One region of the Paraburkholderia sp. BL18I3N2 genome, then DNA from elsewhere that is predicted to be linked to it. Evidence: riboswitches for the same ligand, from Rfam matches in the RefSeq annotation. Region 1 holds a riboswitch; each other region holds the start of a gene.
The links. A riboswitch is a leader RNA that binds a small molecule or an ion and turns the genes downstream of it on or off. The one in region 1 is predicted to bind cobalamin.
Positions count from the first base shown of each region.

Region 2: it holds a riboswitch for cobalamin, as region 1 does, so the genes downstream of both, B0G75_RS13695 (TonB-dependent receptor domain-containing protein) here and cobA (uroporphyrinogen-III C-methyltransferase) in region 1, are expected to answer to the same signal.
Region 3: it holds a riboswitch for cobalamin, as region 1 does, so the genes downstream of both, cobG (precorrin-3B synthase) here and cobA (uroporphyrinogen-III C-methyltransferase) in region 1, are expected to answer to the same signal.

Region 1 is NZ_PVNC01000010.1:7,336-10,590, reverse strand. It holds gene B0G75_RS24195 (cobalamin biosynthesis protein) at 1-390, opposite strand, end outside; gene cobA (uroporphyrinogen-III C-methyltransferase) at 387-1,163, opposite strand; cobalamin riboswitch at 1,402-1,651, opposite strand; cobalamin riboswitch at 1,719-2,012, shown strand; gene cobW (cobalamin biosynthesis protein CobW) at 2,202-3,255, shown strand, end outside.
Region 2 is NZ_PVNC01000004.1:116,171-119,425, forward strand. It holds RNA gene ssrS (6S RNA) at 1-179, opposite strand, end outside; gene B0G75_RS13685 (cell division protein ZapA) at 311-625, opposite strand; gene B0G75_RS13690 (ATPase) at 622-978, opposite strand; cobalamin riboswitch at 1,187-1,444, shown strand; gene B0G75_RS13695 (TonB-dependent receptor domain-containing protein) at 1,535-3,255, shown strand, end outside.
Region 3 is NZ_PVNC01000006.1:232,266-235,520, reverse strand. It holds gene cbiE (precorrin-6y C5,15-methyltransferase (decarboxylating) subunit CbiE) at 1-997, opposite strand, end outside; cobalamin riboswitch at 1,082-1,261, shown strand; gene cobG (precorrin-3B synthase) at 1,345-2,868, shown strand; gene B0G75_RS18800 (precorrin-8X methylmutase) at 2,861-3,255, shown strand, end outside.

The sequences.
Region 1 (3,255 bases):
CACGCCTGCATAAGCGGTTTTGCGCACGAGGAGGGTGGCGCGCGGCGCATTGCCTATGACAGATTCACCGAGCCCGGCCCCGGCGTCGGCCGCCGCGCCAAGCAGCGCGCACGGCTCGCAGACGCCGTCCACGCCGAGGTGCTCGCGCGCTGCCGCCGAAGGCACCGCGACGGGCATCGCCGCGATCTGTTCAAGGCTGAAGAATGTCAGCGGCAGCGCATGCCGCGCGCAGAATTCGAGCAGGCCCGCTTCGCGGGCTTTGGTATCGAGCGAGGCGACGGTACGGATTTCGTCGAACGAATGCGCGCCGAGCGCGGCGCGCACAGCGGCTTCGATCTGCTCAGCCCGGCTGTGCAAACGGCAGCCGATGCCGACGCTCAGCGTTTTCATCGCGTATCCGTTCCGTCCGTGCGCGGTGTCGCGGCGAGTTCCGCATGCGCCGCCTCACGCGCCAATGCGAGCGACGCCACCCCGCCGATCACCACGATCGCCGGCGAGCCGAGTCCGGCACGCGCGACGGTGTCGGCGAATTCACCGAGCCGCGCGAGCGCATGGCGTTGCTCGGGGCGCGTGGCCGATTCGATCGCCGCGCACGGCGTGTCGGCGCTCATGCCGGCCGCGAGCAGCGCGCCGACGATATCGTTGAGCCGCCGCATGCCCATATAGATCACGAGCGTCATGCGCGTGGCCACGAGCGCGGCCCAGTCCGGCTCGCCGCTGCCCGCGCCGTGCCCTGTGACGAACACCACACCCTGCGCGTGATCGCGATGCGTGACCGGAATCCCGATCGCCGCGGGCGCCGCAATCCCGGCCGTGATGCCGTTGATGACTTCCACCTCGATACCCGCCGCGTGCAGCGCCTGCTGTTCTTCGCCGCCACGGCCGAATACGAACGGATCGCCGCCTTTCAAACGCGCGACGCTACGCCCGGCCCGCACATGTTCGAGCATCTGCGCGACGATGCCTTCCTGCGGTGTGGACGGATGACCGCCGCGTTTGCCCACGTAGACGACCAGCGCGTCGGCGCGCGCGAATTGCAGCACCTCGGGATTCACTAGATCGTCGACCAGCACGACATCGGCTTGCGCCAATGCGCGGGTGGCCTTGATGGTCATGAGTTCGACGTCGCCGGGGCCGGCGCCGATCAGCCAGGCGCGGGTCATCGCGGCGTGCATGGCGGGCGCCATGTCGTGACAAGCGGGAAGGGGTAAAACGCGAAGGGTCGCCAGGCGGCGGACTTTGGGGTCATGCAATGCTACGGATTCAGGCACGGCGCAATGTGTGGCTCGTAGCGAATTTCACACGAAACTCGCCTACACGGACACACTGCGTCGTGCTTCAGCGCCTTCACATCCGTCCCTCGCGGATTCCGGCGGCCGGCGGCGCGATGATGCCCTGAGGTTCGCCGCCTCCGCGTCTGGCCGGTATCCGGGCTGGCGGCCTCACGCGCTTTGCCTTCCCGTCCGCATTCGCTGGAATTGCCGGACAGTGGCTTAAAAAACGCATGCGCGGCGCAAGTCGATTCAACATCGCGCCGCAGGTCGCTTACCGTTGCGGGGACAGCACAGGTTGGGCGCTCTGAGCGCTGCCTGTTTCCCGTTTAACTGCACACGCGAATGCATGTGCGGGCACCAAACGCGCGCATACGATAGCACATGGCGCCCCGCCCGATAAGCGCTTGCGGCTTGCGTTTCCTTGACGGCACCCGGCTGCGGGCCTACACTCGCACGCACTTTGGTGCTCGTGTGCGCGCTCGTGCGCACGCAGTTAAACGGGAAACAGGGTGCCCACCTGCCATGGATCGGGTCAACCTGTGCTGCCCCCGCAACGGTAAGCGAAATGTGGTGCTGACTGCAGCATTAAACGCAGTCGATCGGCACCGCGGAGCCGGCTTCGATGTCCACGCGCAAGGCCGCGTCGGCATATCACCACTGGGCGAGAAATCACTCGCCCGGGAAGGGGAAGCGGCGCTTTCGCCAGCCCGGATACCGGCCAGATAACGAAGGACGAACGCCGCGGGGATGCGGCGCTGCGTTCATGACCTCACTCCCGCTTTCTGTTTTCTGTTGTCGCGGCAACGCCGTCGTTCGTCCCCGTGTTTCGATATTGTCGTGGCTGACCGGGCGTGCGCTCCGTTTGCCCCGGCATAAGCTGAAAAACACGCCGGCGTGCAACGTGCAACTCCTACGGATGGACTCACGATGCAAACTCAAATGCGCAAGATCCCCGTCACCATCGTTACGGGCTTTCTCGGCAGCGGCAAGACCACGCTGCTGCGGCATATTCTTCAGCATGCGGGCGGCAAGCGCATCGCGGTGATCGTCAACGAATTCGGCGAGCTCGGCATTGACGGGGAAATTCTCAAGGGTTGCGGCATCGGTTGCGATGAAAACGGTGTCGAGACCGAAGGCCAACTGTATGAACTCGCGAACGGCTGCCTGTGCTGCACCGTGCAGGAAGAGTTTTTCCCGGTGATGGAAAAGCTCGTGGAGCGCCGCGAGCAGATCGATCACGTGTTGATCGAGACCTCGGGCCTCGCGTTGCCGAAGCCGCTGGTGCAGGCGTTCAACTGGCCGCAGATCAAGAACAGTTTCACCGTGGATGCCGTGGTCACCGTGGTGGACGGCCCGGCCGCGGCAAGCGGTCAGTTTGCGGACAATCCGGTCGCCGTGGATGCGCAACGCAAGGCCGATCCGAATCTCGATCACGAGTCGCCGTTGCACGAATTGTTCGAAGATCAGTTGTCGGCGGCCGATCTGGTGATTCTGAACAAAACGGATTTGCTCGACGACGCGCAGCAAAGCGCGGTTGAAGTTTCGATCCGCGAAGAAATTCCGCCGCAAGTGAAAATCGTTCGCGCGCACATGGGCCAGCTCGATCTGCATACGTTGCTCGGCCTCGAAGCGGCGTCGGAAGACACGATCCACTTGCGCCACGATCACCACGGTTCGGCCGACGACGCCGACCACCATCACGACGAATTCGACTCGGTGGTCGTGCAGGCGAACGCGTCGTCGCGGGAGGCGGTGATCGCCGCGTTGCAACAGCTGGTCGAAACCAACACGATCTATCGCGTCAAAGGTTTTGCGGCGCTGCCGGGCGCGGCGATGCGTCTGGTGATTCAAGGCGTTGGGCGCCGCTTCGACAGCTATTTCGATCGACGCTGGCAACCCGGCGAAAGCGGCCCGAGCCGCTTCGTGCTGATCGGTGAAGACCTCGATCAGCCCGCGTTGCAGCGTGCGTTCGACGCGGCGC
Region 2 (3,255 bases), on a different contig from region 1:
GTCCCCGCCTTAGCCGCTAGGCCGGCATCCTGAACCGGGGGTTCAGAATTGGTCGCAGTTAGCAACACTTCGGGTACATCAGACAGAGTGACGCGCACACCCGTGCTACAAATTTCCGCAACCGTGCACATGGCATTGGTTCAAGGAATATATGACCTTGGCGAACCAGGCAGGGAAGCTAAACCGATGAAGCTGAAACCAACTACCGATTGAACTCAAACGTTTGCTGAATCTTGCACACCTTGTGCTCACACATTCCGTTTGAATCCGCCGCCGATCTCAGGACCGGCAGCACGATAACACACGAAGCTTATTGCATGCTGTACTGCTCAATCACAGTACCTAGTTGTTCGTTCATTTGATGCATTGTACGCCGGATTTCCTCAGCGGGAAATGCTTCTCCGTGTCTCACGCTCGATTGCAATCGAAGCAGTTCCGATGCCAGCGACAGCGCAGCCATGACAGCAATGCGATCCGTGCCGCGCACGTTGCTGTTATTGCGGATCTTCGACATTTCGGCGTCGACGCGTGCGACCGCTTCGAGCAGCGCCGCTTCCGTTTCCGGTGAGCAGGCGAGGCGATAGGGCACGCCGAGAATCGATACTTCGATCTGCTTGGTGGTCATGCATTTTCTCCGTGGCGGGTCACGTCGCTCTCGGCTTCGGCTACTTGCTGAGCGGGCTCGAGCAGATCGAGCTGGTTGTCCGGCTCACTATGCGCGCGGGCACGTGGCAGCTTCTCGAGGATCGCATTCAGGCGCACTTGTGCGTCGTCGATCTTTGCCGAAAGCGCGTCGCGTTCCGCCTGCAGCGCGTTACGTTCCTCGCGCAGCATTGCAAGTTCCGTGCGCGTGGCTTCGGCATCGGCGCGCGATTGCGCGAGTTGCTCTTCGAGCGCGAGTCGCGCTTCATTGTGGCGCTGGCTGATCGCGATCAGCTTGCCGATATTTTGTGAAAGTGTTTCGAGTTCGGTGAGCATCTGCTGCGTCCTCTAAAGACATCGCATTTTAGCGCGGAATGTCGCAGGTTCCGACAATTGTCTCGTTTCGAGACGTAACAACATCGCTTTGTGCAGGCTTTTTATCGACCATATGATGAAAAAGTACCCACGCGTCGGACAATAGCCTGCACTTAACAGAACACATGGCCTGCGGTTTCACCATTCTTGACGGACTCCGAGGCCGCTCCTAAACTGCCCGCACTCTGGTGCCCGCGTGCGCTTTTCAACGGCGCACGCAGTTAAACGGGAAGCAGGGCGCGCGATTCAACCGAACGGGCCAACCTGCGCTGCCCCCGCAACGGTAAGCGACCGCATTCGTCATGCAAGTCGATCCTGATCGCGTGTTGGAAGTTCAACTCGCGAGTGTGCCACTGCGCGTCTCGCGTGGGAAGGCGGGATCGATGTGTCGCCAGCCCGGATACCGGCCAGAGGGAGAGGCACGTCACGCGTGAAAATGTTAAATACGCGGACGCCTCGTTACGCATCGGCCTGCGGGGAAGCGGGCCGCGCACGCTATCCACAGGACTTTCATCCCATGCTGTCCCCCATCGCCCGCGCGGCGCTGCTCGCCTTTGCGAGCCTGCCGACCGTCGTGCATGCGCAAGCTGCGTCTTCAACTTCATCTTCTTCCGCGCTCGATTCATCGCGTGCGGAGCCGTCTGCGGCGGTGCTGTCGCCCGTGGTGGTGACCGCGGATCGCGCGCCGCAAGCACTTGCCGACACGATCCCGCAGACGTCCCTGTTCGATCAGCAGGATATCGCCGACACCACCGCGACCGATTTGCCCGGCCTCCTGCAACTCGCACCCGGCGCGCAGATCTCGCGCACAGGCGGTCCTGGTTCGACAGCCAGTCTCTCTTTGCGCGGCGCGTCGTCGACGCAATCGCTGCTGCTGATCGACGGCGTGCGCGTCGACTCGGTGAGCCTGGGTGCCCCGCAACTCGCGCAGATCCCGCTCGACCAGATCGATCACGTCGAGGTGGTGAACGGCAACGTGTCGGCGTTATACGGCTCGGCCGCGATCGGCGGCGTGGTGCAGGTGTTCACGAAAGACGGCGGCGACCATCCGCCGCGTTTCAATTTTTCGCTCGGCTACGGCAGCTATCACACGCACACGCAGCAGGCGGGCGCGAACGGCGCATTGGATAAAGACGGCAACACGACCTTCAGCATTTCGCTCGCGCGTTCGAAGGACGACGGCTTTTCGTCGCTGAACACGAAGGAGGCCCCCAACGCCAATCCGAATGCGAACGGCTATCTGAACGAGAGCATCTCGGCCTCGCTGCGTCACAAGTTCAGCGACAGATGGGACGCAGGCGTCAGCTACTTCCAGTCGAACGGCAACAACAGCTACGACAATGCGTACGGCCTGCCGACCGATCTGAACAACCTGTATAGCAAGGTGCGCCAGGTCTCCGTGTTCGCGAACGGCAAGCTGACGGACTGGTGGACCACGCACTTTATCGTCGCCGAGGGCGACGACCGCAGCGTGTCGAACACCAACGGCACGTACAACGGGCGCTTCGATACCGACAATCGCCAGTACACATGGCAGAACGATTTCGCGCTGGCCGCGCAGCAGAAACTGCAGATCGGCTATGAGCATCTCGACCAGAGCCTCGACTCGGACACGTTCGCGGCGCCGGATCGTCATGTGGATTCGGGCTTCGTCGGCTATACGGGGCGCTTTGGACGCAACCAGATTCAGGCCAACGTGCGGCGCGACCAGTATTCCGATTTCGGCGGAGCGAACAGTTACTATCTCGGCTACGGCTTCGACATCACCGGCCATTGGAAGGTGAGCGCAAGCTATTCGGATTCGTTTCGCGCGCCGAGCTTCGACGATCTGTACTATCCGTTCAGCGGCAATCCGTCTATCCAGCCGGAGCGCAGCCATTCGATCGAAGCCGCGCTGCAGTACGCATCGAATGCGCTCGGCGTGATGCGTCTGACTGCATTCCAGACGCGCTATTCGAATCTGATCGACTATGAGCAGGTGACGCCCGGCATCTATCTGGCCGAGAACGTCGGGCATGCGAAGGTGCAAGGACTCGAAGGATCGTGGAGCGGCCATGTCGGCAAGACGGACGTGCGCGTTTCCGTGACGCTGCAGAATCCCGTCGATCTCGACAACGATGCCGACCTCGTGCGGCGCGCCCGGCGCTTCGGCGCGCTGACGGTGAACCGCAGCATCGCCGGGTGGCGGGTGGGCGGCGAGTGGATCGTGAGCGGCCCGAGCAATGACAGCAGCGGCAA
Region 3 (3,255 bases), on a different contig from region 1:
CCAGCACGCCCGGCACCGTCACCCCGCCGCCGATGAACACGGCATCCGGCACCGGCAACCCCTGCAGCGCGTCAGGCGCGCGCCCCGCCACGAGTTGCAGCCCCGGCACGCCCAACGCATCGCGATTGTGTTCGATAAAGCGTTGCCGCTCCGCGTGCCCTTCAATCGCAATCGCGCGACAGCTGGAATGCGCGCGCATCCATTCGATGCCGATCGAGCCGCTGCCCGCGCCCACATCCCACAGCAATTCGCCGGGCGTCGGCGCAAGGCGCGCGAGCGTGATCGCACGCACGTCGCGCTTGGTCAACTGGCCGTCGTGACGAAACGCATCGTCAGGCAAACCGCAGGTCAGCGGCAGACGCGGCGCGCCTTCGGTGGCGCGGCAGTCGAGCGCGATCAGGTTGAGCGCGGCCACATCGCCCGCGGACCACTGATCCGCGCGGCCGTCGATGCGCCGCTCCAGTTCGCCGCCCAGGTGCTCCAGCACGCTCATGCGGGTCGCCCCGAAACCGCGCGCGTTCAGCAGCTCGGCGAGCGCTGCGGGCGTGCGCCCGTCCGCGCTCAGCACGAACACGCGCGCGCCGTCGTGCAGATGTGCGTTCAGCGTGGCCAACGGCCGCCCCACCAGCGACGCCGTCGCGACATCCTGCAACGGCCAGCCGAGCCGCGCGGCCGCCAGCGACAGCGACGACGGCGCCGGCAGCACCCGCAGTTCGCCCGCCGGCAATTGCCGCGCGAGCGTAGCGCCTACGCCGAACAGCATCGGGTCGCCGCTCGCCAGCACGCACACGGCGGCGCCGCGCTCGGCCAGCAAGGGTGCGAGATCGAACGGACGCGGCCAGGCGGCACGGCGCGCGGCGAGACGCGCGGGCAGCATCGCCAGATGACGTTCGCCGCCGTACACCACCGACGCTTCCAGCAAAGCGCGCCGCGCGGGCCTCCCCAGACCGGCAAAGCCGTCGTCGCCTATGCCCACCACCGTCAGCCACGCGGGCATGCATCCATCCTCATTCTGTGTCTTCAAATAATGCGCTGTGCCACGCCGGTCAAAGCGTCCAGCCTCGTTGTGCTGTTCGAAAAAAGGCATAATACAGCCGCCGGTGCCCTTCGGGGCCGAAGAGGGAACACAGTGTCGCTGTGGCTGCCCCCGCAACTGTATGCAGCGAGTCCGCCTGCGCTCCACGCCACTGGTTTAACCGGGAAGGCCGCGGCGGACCATGACCTGCCAGCCAGGAGACCTGCCGGCAAGACTGTTCGTGCCAGCCAACATCGGGCGGGGTGTACCGATGCCGCAGCCATGCCCGCCTCACGGCATGCTCGGGCCGTCGCGCGACGCTAAACCCGGTGTCCGTCTTGAATCAAGCTTCGCCTACCTCCGTTTTATCCGACGCGGCCGCCACGCTGCGGCCCTCGGCGTGTCCGGGGTTGCTGCGCATCGTCGCCGCGCGCGACGGCGGGATTTGCCGGATCAAACTGCCCGGCGGCGAATTGAGCGCGGCGCAGGCGCGGGCGATCGCTGACGCTAGCGCGCGGCACGCGGCCGGGGTAGTCGAGTTGACCAATCGCGCGAATGTGCAGGTGCGCGGCGTCAAGCGCGGTGAAGAGGCGGCGTTGATCGCGGCTTTGACCGATGCGGGTCTTGGGCCGATGCCGGCGAACGGCACGGCGAGCCATGCGAACACGACGGCTGCGGAGAACGCTGCGGACGCCGGGGCTGCCAGCGCTGTAGATGCAATAGCGGCCACCGCCGCAGCCGACGACGTCCGCAATGTCATGATCAGCCCCGCAGCCGGGCGCGATCCATGCGCGCTATTCGACACACGCCCGCTGTGCGCCGAACTACTCACCATGCTGCAAAGCGAAACGCGTTTCGCGGCGCTGTCGCCGAAATTCGCGCTGCTGCTGGACGGCGGCGAGCGGCTTGCGAGAGTAGATCATCCGCACGATGTGTGGCTGGCGGCATCGCAAGATGCGGACGGCGTGCGGTTCGTGTTCGGGTTGGCGGGTTGTCCGCCTGTGGGCGCCTATGCCGGCGCTCTCATGCAAAGCCAAGGCACCGGGCCTGGAAAACCGGGCGTGAACCGCACAGGCGCACTAGCCGCGATCCTGCCTTCACAAGTGCCGGCACTGGTTCGCGCGCTGCTCCTCACACTCCTCGACCTCGCCGCCGCCGACGCCACACGCATGCGCCACCTGCTAACCGCGCATACCGTCGACGCGGTACTGCATCACGCCCAGCGATATCTCGACTTCCCGCTGACGCAAAACGCGAAGCTGACCAACTGGCATCGCGGCACACCAGCCGACGCCAATCTCCGTCTTGGCGCCCACGCCCAACGCGTGCCCGGAACCTGGCACGTCGGCGGCCAACCGCCGCTGGGACGCCTCGACGCCGACACGCTGCATGCCCTCGCCACGCTGTCTCAACAGCACGGCAACGCCACGCTTCACCTGACACCCTGGCAAAGCGTGCTACTACCCGACATCGCCACGCCCGCCGTCCCCACCGTGTTGTCCGGCCTGAACGCGCTCGGTCTCGCCTGCGAACCCGCACAAGCGATCACGCACCTGATCGCATGCGCCGGATCGAGCGGCTGCGCGAAGGGCCTCGCCGACACCAAGACCGACGCGTTGCGCCTCGCGGCTCGCCTGCCTGCCGGCGTCGACGTGCATCTGAGCGGCTGCTCGCGCTCGTGCGCCGCCGCGCATTGCGCGCCGTACACGCTGCTGGCCGCGGCGCCCGGCCTCTATGACTTTTATCGACGCGACGGCCAGCCCGGCTTCGGCCACTGCGTCGCGCGCCAACTGACGATCGACCAGGCCGCCGACATGCTCGAACGCCTGGTCCGGAGTGACACCGATGCTTGATTACATTCGCGACGGTCAGGAGATCTATCGCCAATCCTTCGCGACGATCCGCGCGGAGGCTGACTTGTCGCGCATTCCCGCCGACCTCGAAAAACTCGCGGTGCGGGTGATCCACGCGTGCGGTATGGTCGATGTGATCGACGATCTGCAATTTTCCGCAGGCGCGGGCGCGGCGGGCCGCGCGGCGCTCGCGCAAGGCGCGCCGATCCTGTGCGATGCCGGCATGGTCGCGCAAGGCATCACGCGCGCGCGGCTGCCGGCCAACAACGAGGTCATCTGCACGCTAACGCATCCGGACGTGCCGTCGCTCGCCCGCGAACTCGGCAATACCCGCTCGGCGGCGGCGCTCGAATTGTGGCGGCCGCATCTGGCGGGCAGCGTCGTCGT